DNA from 2 places in the Pantoea sp. X-Soil-ISGK-355 genome. Region 2 is predicted to be linked to the other one. Evidence: predicted binding sites of a transcription regulator. Region 2 holds the regulator's gene; the other holds the start of a gene.
What was found. Region 2 encodes ArgR, which controls arginine synthesis, uptake and breakdown. Its sites were predicted from a motif close to ANTGAATAAAAATACANT; they were not measured.

Region 1: a site for ArgR is predicted at 3,121-3,138, ahead of argC (N-acetyl-gamma-glutamyl-phosphate reductase). Genes of this name have one in related genera too.

What each region holds. Positions count from the first base shown of each region.
Region 1 covers NZ_AP035971.1:3,910,187-3,916,115, reverse strand. Annotated here, with positions in the region: gene ppc (phosphoenolpyruvate carboxylase) at 1-1,573, opposite strand, end outside; gene argE (acetylornithine deacetylase) at 1,926-3,074, opposite strand; gene argC (N-acetyl-gamma-glutamyl-phosphate reductase) at 3,242-4,246, shown strand; gene argB (acetylglutamate kinase) at 4,261-5,037, shown strand; gene AC6I8J_RS18050 (argininosuccinate synthase) at 5,062-5,929, shown strand, end outside.
Region 2 covers NZ_AP035971.1:3,581,636-3,587,564, forward strand. Annotated here, with positions in the region: gene mscM (miniconductance mechanosensitive channel MscM) at 1-2,561, shown strand, start outside; gene mdh (malate dehydrogenase) at 2,610-3,548, opposite strand; gene argR (transcriptional regulator ArgR) at 3,989-4,459, shown strand; gene yhcN (peroxide/acid stress response protein YhcN) at 4,934-5,197, shown strand; gene AC6I8J_RS16420 (YdgH/BhsA/McbA-like domain containing protein) at 5,281-5,547, shown strand; gene yhcN (peroxide/acid stress response protein YhcN) at 5,641-5,904, shown strand.

The DNA of each region.
Region 1 (5,929 bases), 330 kb from region 2:
CGATGCTCAGTAACTGGCTCATCACGTCGTTTGCGTTGTTCAGGTCATCCAGTGTTTCAAACAGCGGTGCAACCGGCATCGCATAGCCGATACCTGCTTCTTTCAGCAGCAGATGCACGGCCAGCACGTCGGACGGGGTTTTCGCCATCGAAATAACATAAGCGGCGATAGAGCCTTGTGGGGCTTCAGCCGCAACGCGACAGGTCTCCAGCACTTCACGCGTCTCATCGCTGGGTTCCCAGCTGCGTGGCAGCAATGGGCGTTTGGAGTTCAGTTCACGGATCAGGAAGGCCTGTTTGTCTGCTTCGGACCAGCTTTCATAATCGCCGAGGCCCAGGTAACGGGTGACTTCAGCAATCGCCTCTGTATGGCGGGTACTTTCCTGACGCAGATCGATACGCACCAGCGGCACGCCGAAGCATTTCACGCGGCGCAGCGTATCGAGCAACTGACCGTTGGCAATAATGCCCATGCCGCACTGTTGCAGTGACTGATAGATGGCATACAACGGGTCCCACAGCTGATCGTTTGAGACCAGCAAATCGGCCGGACGCGGCAGACGCTCACCTTTCAGGCGGCGTTCCAGGAATGACTGGGTAGACATTAACTGGCTGCGCAGGCGTTTCAGGATTACGCGATAAGGTTCCAGCGCTTCCGGATCGCCGCTGAGCTCGCGGATCTCTTCGCTGCACTCGGACATCGACAGCTCGGAAATCAATACGCCGATATCACGCAGGAACAGGTCTGTGGCTTTCCAGCGGCTTAGCTGCATCACATGGCGGGTGATCGATGCCGTGACGTTCGGGTTACCGTCGCGGTCGCCACCCATCCAGGAGGTGAACTGAACCGGCACGAAATCGACCGGCAGCTTAATGCCAAAGGCCTCTTCGACCTGCTCATTCAGCTCACGCAGGAAGGCCGGAACGCCTTCCCACAGGCTGTTTTCCACGACGGCAAAGCCCCATTTGGCTTCGTCGACAGGGGTCGGACGATATTTGCGGATCTCATCGGTGTGCCACGCCTGTGCCACCAGCTGACGCAGACGGCGCATAATCTGGTTACGCTCGTAGTCGGAGACGTCGCTGTGGTCGAGCTGTTTCAGACAGCTGTTCACTTCAACCAGCTTGTGAATCAGCGTACGGCGGGTGATTTCGGTCGGGTGCGCAGTCAGCACCAGCTCCAGCGACAGCGACTCAATGGCCGCCAGAATGTCGGTTTCGCTGATATCTTTCTGCTGCTTCAGGGTATCAAAGGTCTTTTTCAGCAGTTCAGGATGGTTCTCACCTTCGCCGCTCTGCGAGATGGTCTGATACTGCTCAGCCACGTTGGTGAGGTTCAGAAACTGGCTGAATGCGCGTGCAACCGGCAGAAGCTCCTCGTTGGAGAGGTTCTGCAGCGTATTGAGCAGCTCTTTACGATGAGTATCATTGCCTGCACGGGATGACTTGGAGAGCTTACGGATGGTTTCCACCTGGTCGAGGATGTTCTCTCCCAGTGCATCCTTAATCGTATCCCCGAGCAGTTTGCCGAGCATACTGACATTACTTCGCATTGCGGAATATTGTTCGTTCATTGGACCCTGACACCCTTATCGTCTTTAAAAACTTCTACACCCGACCTTTCAGGCAGCAAAAAATCAGCAACATCGTGTTCCCGATACTCTAAAGGGAACCGGCTCCGTTGCCGCCTGTCCGCATTCTGAAACGTTCTGGATAATCACCCGGTGGGCATAACATCGTCTTTTATCTAGCCACGTAATGTTGCGTTCGTCAAATGCGTTAAAGTGCGCTGAAGATGGCGCTAACTAACGGAAATTCACAGAATTTATCGGGAAGGAAGCGGGATAAGTTATTCTTATTGTTAATTCCCGCAGAATGAGGGGGCATTTTGCTGTTAATACAGTGAAATGCCCCATTTACTGTCAATCAGTGACAAAAATGCTGCACAACCTGACTGATAAGCGCCCGGGTCGGCTTAATAAATGCCGTATCGATAAATTCATCTGGCTGGTGTGCCTGATTAATCGAACCTGGACCCAGGACCAGCGTCGGGCAGAGCTGTTGAATAAACGGCGCTTCGGTGCAGTAGTTCACCACCTCGGTTGGCGTACCCAGCAATTTCTCTACCACGCTCACTAACTCATGGTTTGCCGGACACTCATAGCCCGGAATCGGCGGATGCAGTTCGGCCACCGTGACACGGCCCGGCCAGCGTGCACTCACGGGTGCCAGCGCCTCGTTCAGTAACCCATCCAGATCGCTCAGCGACAGGCCTGGCAGCGGACGGATATCCATATGCAGTTCACAGCAGGCGCAAATACGGTTAGCGGCGTCGCCGCCATGAATATGGCCGAAATTCATGGTGGGATAGGGAATAGCAAAGCCGTCATGGTGATAACGCTCCTGCAGCGTGTTACGCAGTTGCATCAGATGGGTGATCGACTCATGCATCAGTTCAATGGCATTGACGCCACGCGCCGGATCGCTGGAATGGCCCGATTTCCCTTCAATACGAATCACGTTGGACAGATGGCCCTTGTGCGCGCGCACCGGTTTCAGCGAGGTCGGTTCACCGATGATGGCGCAGTCGGGACGCAGTTGCGTTGATTCCGAAAAATATTTGGCACCCGCCATGGTGGTCTCTTCATCGGCTGTGGCGAGGATATAGAGCGGCTTACTCAGTGTGCTGACATCCACATCGCGCAGCGTATCGAGAATAAAGGCGAAGAAGCCTTTCATGTCTGCCGTGCCCAGACCATAGAGCTTGTTGTCGTGCTCGGTCAGGGTAAAGGGATCGCGCGTCCAGCGGCCATCGTCAAAGGGAACGGTATCCGTATGACCCGCTAACAGCAGGCCGCCCGCTCCGTTGCCGGTTCGCGCCAGCATGTTAAATTTATTGCGGGTGCCGGGCACCGGTTGCACTTCAACGCTGAAGCCAAGGTCGCGGAACCAGCCGGCCAGCAAATTGATTAAAGTTTCATTACTCTGATCCAGTGCGGCATCGGTTGCACTGATCGACGGTGTGGCGATTAACTGGCTGTACAGTTCAATAAAAGGCGGTAATTTTGTCTTCACTGTTGGCGGTCCTTGGGTTAGGATGTATCCATATTCATGCAGTAATAGTGAATAAAAATACATTAACGTCCTCTGCAAGGGAACCTTAAATCACTGCAGATGACAGGGTGGGTAACGGGGCAAGGCCGCGACCCGGAACGTGCGACTGTAAAAAGGGTTACAGCCTGATGTTGAATACGCTGATCGTTGGTGCCAGTGGTTATGCTGGTGTTGAGCTTGCCACCTTCCTGAATCGCCATCCACATATCAACATAACCGCTTTGGCGGTTTCGGCGCAAAGCCCTGATGCCGGCAAGCGCCTGTCCGATCTCCATCCGCAGCTGAAAGGCGTGGTGGATTTACCGCTGCAGCCGCTGAGCAGCGCGGAGGAGTGGGCAGACAAAGTGGATGTCGTGTTCCTGGCGACGGCCCACGAAGTCAGCCACGACCTGGCCCCGGAATTTCTCAAGGCTGGCTGTGTGGTATTCGACCTGTCGGGTGCGTTCCGCGTTAACGACGCTGATTTTTACACCCGTTTCTACGGTTTCACGCATCAGCATGGCGACTGGCTCGATAAAGCCGTTTACGGCCTGGCGGAATATCAGCATGAGAAAATTCAGCAGGCGCAGCTGGTGGCGGTACCCGGTTGCTACCCGACCGCGGCTCAGCTGGCACTGAAACCTCTGGTGGATGCGGGACTGTTAAACGATGCGCAGTGGCCGGTTATCAACGCCACCAGCGGCGTGAGCGGTGCCGGACGTAAAGCCAGTGTCGGGACCAGCTTCTGCGAAGTGAGCCTGCAGCCTTACGGGCTGTTCAATCATCGTCACCATCCGGAAATTGTCGCGCACCTCGGTACGCCAGTGATCTTTACACCGCACCTGGGGAGCTTCCCGCGCGGTATCCTGGCGACCATCACCTGCCGTCTGAAAGCGGGTGTCAGCCGCGAAGATATCGCTGCCGTCTTCCATCGTGCCTATGACGACAAGCCGCTGGTGCGCCTCTACGATAAGGGCGTACCGGCGCTGAAAGCCGTTGTCGGCCTGCCTTACTGCGATATCGGTTTTGAAGTGCAGGACGAACATCTGATTGTTGTAGCAGCCGAAGATAATCTGCTGAAAGGGGCGGCATCGCAGGCAGTACAGTGCCTGAACATCCGGTTCGGCTTCCCTGAAACGCAGTCACTGATTTAACGGGTAACTAAACCATGACCAATCCATTGATTATTAAGCTGGGCGGTGTGCTGTTAGACAGCGAAGAAGCGCTGGCGCGCTTGTTTGAAGCACTGCTTAACTATCGTAGCGCTCATCAGCGTCCGCTGATCATCGTCCACGGCGGCGGCTGCCTGGTGGATGAGCTGATGAAAAAGCTGGCGCTGCCGGTGATGAAGAAAAATGGCCTGCGCGTCACCCCGGCCGATCAGATTGACATTATTACCGGTGCGCTGGCGGGAACCGCGAATAAAACGCTGCTGGCCTGGGCGAAAAAATCGGGCATCAACGCGGTCGGCCTCTGCCTGGGCGATGCGGGCATCGTCAATGTCGCCCCGTTTGATGAAGAACTCGGCCATGTTGGCCATGCAATGCCGGGAGATCCGGCCTTGCTGAACACCCTGCTGGCGGCCGGTTATATGCCGGTGGTGAGCTCCATTGGCATTACTGACAGCGGCGACCTGATGAACGTCAACGCTGACCAGGCGGCGACTGCACTGGCCTCAACGCTGGGCGCCGATCTGGTTCTGTTGTCAGACGTCAGTGGTATTCTCGACGGCAAAGGTCAGCGCATCGAAGAGATGACCGCCGACAAAGCTGAGCAGCTGATTACCCAGGGCATTATTACTGACGGCATGATTGTTAAAGTGCACGCTGCGCTTGATGCGGCGCGTACGCTGGGCCGTCCGGTGGATATTGCCAGCTGGCGTCACGCTGAGCGGCTGCCTGACCTGTTTAACGGCGTGTCTATTGGCACCCGGATTCTCGCTTAACGACTCTGATTCAAGGATTACGAAATGCAAACGCAAAACATCAAAAAAATCGTTCTGGCTTACTCCGGTGGTCTTGATACGTCAGCCATTATTCCATGGCTGAAAGAGAACTACGGCGGCTGTGAAGTGGTCGCTTTCGTAGCGGACATCGGTCAGGAGCGCGGCGATCTGGAAGGTGTAGAGAAGAAAGCCCTGCAGTCCGGCGCATCTGAATGCCACGTGGTTGACCTGCGTGAAGAGTTTATCAGCGACTACGTCTATCCGGTGCTGCAGACCGGTGCGCTGTATGAAGGCACCTATCTGCTGGGCACCTCAATGGCGCGTCCTATCATCGCTAAAGCCCAGGTTGAGCTGGCGCTGAAAGTGGGCGCAGATGCGCTGTGTCACGGCGCAACCGGTAAAGGGAATGACCAGGTGCGTTTCGAAACCACCTACACCGCGCTGGCACCGCAGCTCAAAGTGGTGGCACCGTGGCGTGAATGGAACCTGCGTTCACGTGAAGCGCTGCTGGACTACCTGAAAGAGCGCAACATCCCGACCACCGCGTCGCTGGAAAAAATCTACAGCCGTGACGAAAACGCCTGGCACATCTCCACCGAAGGCGGCGTGCTGGAAAGCCCGGCCAATGCACCGAATAAAGATTGCTGGGTCTGGACTGTCGATCCGCTGGACGCCCCTGACCAGCCTGAAGAAGTGACCGTAACCGTGGAAAAAGGTCGGGTTGTGGCGGTTAACGGCGAAAAACTGAGTCCGTTCCAGTGTCTGGAAAAACTCAACGTGCTGGGCGCAAAGCATGGCGTTGGCCGTATCGATATCGTTGAAAACCGTCTGGTGGGCATTAAATCCCGCGGCTGCTACGAAACCCCGGGCGGCACCATCATGGTGAATGCGC
Region 2 (5,929 bases):
CGCCGGCGATTAGCGATCAGTTTCGGGTTAACCGCGAACTCTCTGTTGCGCTGAATCAGCAGGCGCAGCGTATGGATCTGGTGGCATCGCAGCAGCGGCTGGCCACCAACCAGATTATTCAGGTCCGTCAGGCGCTCTCTACGTTGAGAGAACAGTCGCAGTGGCTGGGCGCCTCTAATCTGCTGGGCGAAGCGCTTCGGGCGCAGGTCGCGCGTCTGCCGGAGATGCCTAAGTCTCAGCAGATTGATAATGAGATGGCACAGCTTCGCGTACAGCGTCTCTATTACGAAGATCTGCTGGAGCGTCAGGAGACGCTGCGCAAAGGACGGCAGGCAGATGGTCAGCCCTTCACTGCAGAACAGAAGCGTATTCTTGATGCGCAGCTACGCACCCAGCGTGAACTGCTCAACTCCCTGATCTCCGGCTGTGACACCCTGATCCTGGAGATCACTAAGCTCAAGGTCGGCAACACCCAGCTGCAGGATGCGCTGACGGAAGTCAAAGACGCGACGCACCGCTATCTGTTCTGGACCGCTGACGTCAGTCCGATCGGTCTGAGTTATCCGCTGGATCTGGCTAAAGATCTTTCCCGCCTGCTGTCGCTGGATACGCTGGGCCAGCTTGGCAAAGCCATGGCGATGATGTTTACCAGCCGCAACTCGGTGCTGCCGATTATTGGTGCCCTGCTGCTGGTCGGTTTCAGCATCAGTTCGCGCCGCCACTTCAATGCCTTTCTTGAACGTTCTGCCAGCAAAGTCGGCAAGGTCACCCAGGATCGTTTCCGCCTGACTATTCGTACCGTGTTCTGGTCGATTCTGGTGGCGCTGCCGCTGCCGGTGTTATGGGGCGCACTGGGTTACGGCTTGCAGAACGCCTGGCCCTACCCTATCGCCGTGGCGATTGGCGATGGCATTACCGCCACGCTGCCGCTGCTGTGGGCATTTATGATCAGTGCCGCCTTTGCCCGCCCGAATGGTCTGTTCATTGTGCATTTCCGCTGGCCGCAGAACCGGGTAGCGCGCGCCATGCGCTACTACTCGCTGAGCATCGGCCTGATTGTGCCGCTGATTATGCTGCTGATCGCCTTTGGCAACCTGGAAGATCGGCAGTTCTCCTCGTCGCTGGGTCGCCTCTGTTTCATCCTGATCTGCGGAGCAATCAGCATTGTTACGGTAAGCCTGAAGCGATCCGGTATTCCGCTCTATCTCGATAAAGAGGGGAATGGCGAGAATATGGTGAACCGGATGCTGTGGAACCTGATGATCGCCATGCCGCTGATGGCTGCCCTCGCCTCCGCAGTGGGATATCTGGCGACCGCGCAGGCGCTGCTGGCGCGACTGGAAACCTCAGTCGCCATCTGGTTCCTGCTGCTGGTTATCTATCACATTATCCGGCGCTGGATGCTGATTCAGCGTCGCCGTCTTGGTTTTGACCGCGCCCGTCAGCGCCGTGCCGATATGCTGGCTAACCGGGCGCGTAGTGAAGAAGAGAAAGAGCAAAGCGCGCTGAATACCGACGCGATTGAAATCGAAGAACCGGTGATTGATCTCGATGCGATCAGTGCGCAGTCGCTGCGGCTGGTGCGTTCTATCCTGACGCTGATTGCCCTGGTCTCGGTGATCGTGCTGTGGTCAGAAATTCACTCGGCTTTCGGCTTCCTGGAGAATATTCAGCTGTGGGATGTCAGTACGTCCGTACAGGGCGTGGAGTCGATTCAGCCAATCACCCTTGGTTCAGTACTGATTGCTATTCTGGTGTTTATCATCACCACTCAGCTGGTGCGCAATATGCCCGCGCTGCTTGAGCTGGCACTGTTGCAGCATCTTAATCTGACGCCGGGTACCGGTTACGCCATTACCACACTGACCAAATATCTGCTGCTGTTGATTGGCGGGCTGATTGGTTTCTCCATGATTGGTATTGAATGGTCGAAGCTACAGTGGCTGGTGGCCGCACTGGGTGTGGGACTCGGGTTTGGTTTGCAGGAGATTTTTGCCAACTTTATCTCCGGTCTGATTATCCTGTTCGAAAAGCCCATTCGTATCGGCGATACTGTGACGATCCGCGACCTGACCGGCAGCATCACTCGTATTAATACGCGTGCTACCACCATTACCGACTGGGACCGCAAAGAGATCATCGTGCCAAACAAGGCCTTTATCACCGAGCAGTTTATTAACTGGTCGCTGTCCGATTCCGTAACGCGTGTGGTGCTCACCATCCCGGCCCCGGCCAAAGTCAGCAGTGAACAGGTAACCACCATTCTGGTTCAGGCGGCTGAGCGCTGCAGTTATGTGCTTGATACGCCACAGCCGGAAGCCTTCCTCGTCGATTTGCAGCAGGGGATTCAGTTGTTTGAGATCAGGGTACATGCTGCAGAGATGGGGCACCGTATGCCGCTGCGTCATGAACTGCACCAGCTGATTCTGCTCGGATTTGAACAACACGGTATTGAAATGCCGTTCCCACCATTCCAGATGCGCATGGAAACCCTGGGCAAGAAGCTCCCTGCCAGCAACGGTACGCCCGCAGCCCGCGCCTTCAAATCTGGCGGCCTGTAATGAAAACGCCCGGCAAAGCCGGGCGTTATTGCAAGTCTGATCCGTCAGTTACGGCTTAACGAACTCTTCACCCTGAGCAATATCTTTCTTCAGCGTATCGAGCATGCCTGACAGCGCCTGTTGTTCGAAAGCGCTGAGTGTGCCAATTGGTCTGCGTTCAGCAATCCCGTTTTTACCGAGCAGCAGCGGCTGAGAGAAGAAGCGGGCATATTCGCCCTCGCCTTCCACGTAAGCACACTCTATAACATTCGCCTCGCCCTTCAGCGCACGTACCAGTGATAAACCGAAACGTGCAGCCGCCTGGCCCATCGACAGCGTGGCCGATCCGCCACCCGCTTTAGCTTCCACCACTTCTGTGCCGGCGTTCTGAATGCGTTTGGTTAAATCAGCCACTTCCTGATCGCTGAAGCTGACGCCTTTGACCTGTGACAGCAGCGGCAGAATGGTTACGCCAGAGTGGCCGCCAATCACCGGCACTTCCACCTGATCCGGCTGCTTACCTTTCAGCGCGGCCACAAAGGTGTTAGCACGAATAATGTCCAGCGTGGTTACACCGAACAGACGGTTTTTGTCGTAAACGCCGTGCTTTTTCAGCACTTCTGCCGCGATAGCAACAGTGGTATTGACCGGATTGGTAATCACGCCAATCAGCGCTTTAGGGGCCGTGGTGGCAACCTGCTCAATCAGGTTACGAACAATGCCTGCGTTTACATTAAACAGGTCCGCGCGATCCATACCGGGTTTACGTGCGACGCCAGCAGAAATCAGTACCACATCGGCACCCTGTAAGGCAGGCGTGGCGTCTTCTCCACTAAAACCTTCAATAGCTACAGCAGTAGGAATATGGCTGAGATCAACGGCAACGCCAGGCGTAACCGGCGCAATGTCATACAGTGAGAGTTCTGAACCTGCGGGAAGCTGGGTTTTGAGCAGAAGTGCGAGCGCCTGGCCTATGCCGCCAGCGGCACCGAGAACGGCAACTTTCATTCTTAACTCCTTATTAAGGTGGGGCAGAGATGGGCCGAAATTCTATCTGTGTCAGACCTTAATCAACTGCTCAGGCGATGATAAATATCCGCTGTTAATTCTACGTGTTTTCACACTTGCTCGCCGGATTCAAAAGTTACTTATCATTGCGCCTGAATGACCGACAACTTTGCCGTCGTCAGACAGAGAACGGCTGTGTGCGTTTTCTGTTACTACTTTTGATACTACACCACCAATAATATAACAACTTTGCAACCTTCGCCTTTCGGGGCTGTGACGGGGGTTTTGGTCTGAGCGAATTTATTTGCTATTATCGCCGCCCGCTAGCCGCCCGAACTCTGCTCACCAATCGACCGATTGCATAAAAATGCATTTAAATGCATAATCACCACTCTGCCGCGGGCGGATGCGCGGTTATTCTCTCTATTTATTGGTAACCTATGCGAAACCCATCGAAACAAGACGATCTGATCAAGGCTTTCAAGGCCTTATTAAAAGAAGAAAAATTCAGTTCCCAGGGCGAAATTGTTCAGGCGCTTCAGGATGAGGGCTTTGAAAATATCAATCAGTCCAAAGTCTCGCGGATGCTGACCAAGTTTGGCGCAGTACGCACCCGTAATGCCAGGATGGAAATGGTCTATTGCCTGCCCGCTGAACTGGGCGTGCCGACCACCACCAGCCCGTTAAAAAACCTGGTACTGGATATCGACTACAACGATGCGCTGGTGGTGATTCATACCAGTCCGGGCGCAGCACAGCTGATTGCACGTATGCTGGATTCGCTGGGCAAAGCGCATGGGATTCTTGGCACGATCGCTGGCGATGACACAATCTTTATTACCCGTGCGCGCGACTTTACGGTTAAGCAGCTGCACAGCGCGATCCTCAACCTGTTTGAACAGGAACTCTGACCGCTGACTGACGGCCTGCTATCCTGCCCCAGGTCGTCAGTTTGTTCTCTCTGCCCATAGTTTTGCGTCACACTGCTCCGCTGTTTAATACTGATAAGCCTGATTCAATACACCTGACTCTTGGTCAGATCGTTTACTCTGCTTAACCTTCTGCGCTATTTTACACTGCTTTACATCACTGATCCGGCACCATTGCCCGGATCCAGATCAAACTCCAGCCCAATACGCTTCATAGTTTCGCACTAAACGTCAAAGTGATCTATCTCACTGTTTTTGTAATTAAAATCGTCTTAAAGGCTATTTTTTATGCTGTTTTTATAACGTTAAGTTATTAAAAGTAGGCATAAAGATAAAGAATCACAAAAAAACATTATTAGCCGGGTATTAATTTCTATCGTTATTAGTTCTATACTTCTTTTCGTGATGCAAATCACACTAACTAGAAAGATAAAAATAGACGACGAGGAAATATCTATGAACGTAAAAACTACCATCGCTACCCTGAGCATTCTCTCTGCACTCTCATTTGGTGCAGTAGCAGCAGAATCTATTGATGCCGCGCAGGCACAGGATCTGCAGGCTGTCGGCACCATCAGTGTCAGCGGCGTCGCGGGTTCACCGATGGATATCAAACAGAAGCTCAGTGACAAAGCGGATCAGCAGGGCGCAAAAGCCTATCGCGTGATCGAGGCTTACAACAACGGCAATTATCACGCTACCGCCGCGTTGTATAACTAAACCCAATAATGCCAGCAGCTTTCTGTCTGACGCGCCTTTTTGCGCTCCGGAGAGCTGAAGCAAAATCTTCAGGAGAGTTGACCATGAAAACTAAATTAGCAATTGCTGCTCTTAGTCTGGCGTCCCTGTTCTCAGTGGGTGCCAGCGCCGCCAGCCTGGTATCGAATGAACAGGCGCAGGGTTTGCAGCCCATGAATCAGACCATCAGCATCGGTGGACGTAACGGCGACCAGACGCATATCCGTCAGGTGCTGTCAGAGAAAGCAGATGCACAGGGCGCAAGCCACTATCGCATCATTGAAAACAACCAGGACAACACCTGGCATGTCACCGCTGAGCTTTATAAATAATTAACTGTGATGACGTCTGAAGGCGCATAACAAATATCGACGACCCGCCCTTACGAGTAACCGCAGGTTGTTGAATGTAATGAGGAGATAATCATGAATATCAAAACAACCATTGCTACAGTCAGTCTGCTTTCCGTTATTGCGTTCGGCGCTTCTGCCGCACAGCTGGTAACCGGCGATCAGGCGCAGAATCTGCAGCCTGCGGGTACCGTGACCATCAGTGGAACCGCGGGATCACCGATGGATTACCGCGCAGAGCTTTCACAGAAAGCGGATGAGCAGGGTGCCAGCGCCTATAAAGTGATCGAGGCGCGTACCGGTGATAACTATCACATCACCGCACAGCTTTATAAGTAATTCCTCGTCAGATTAATGACGAACC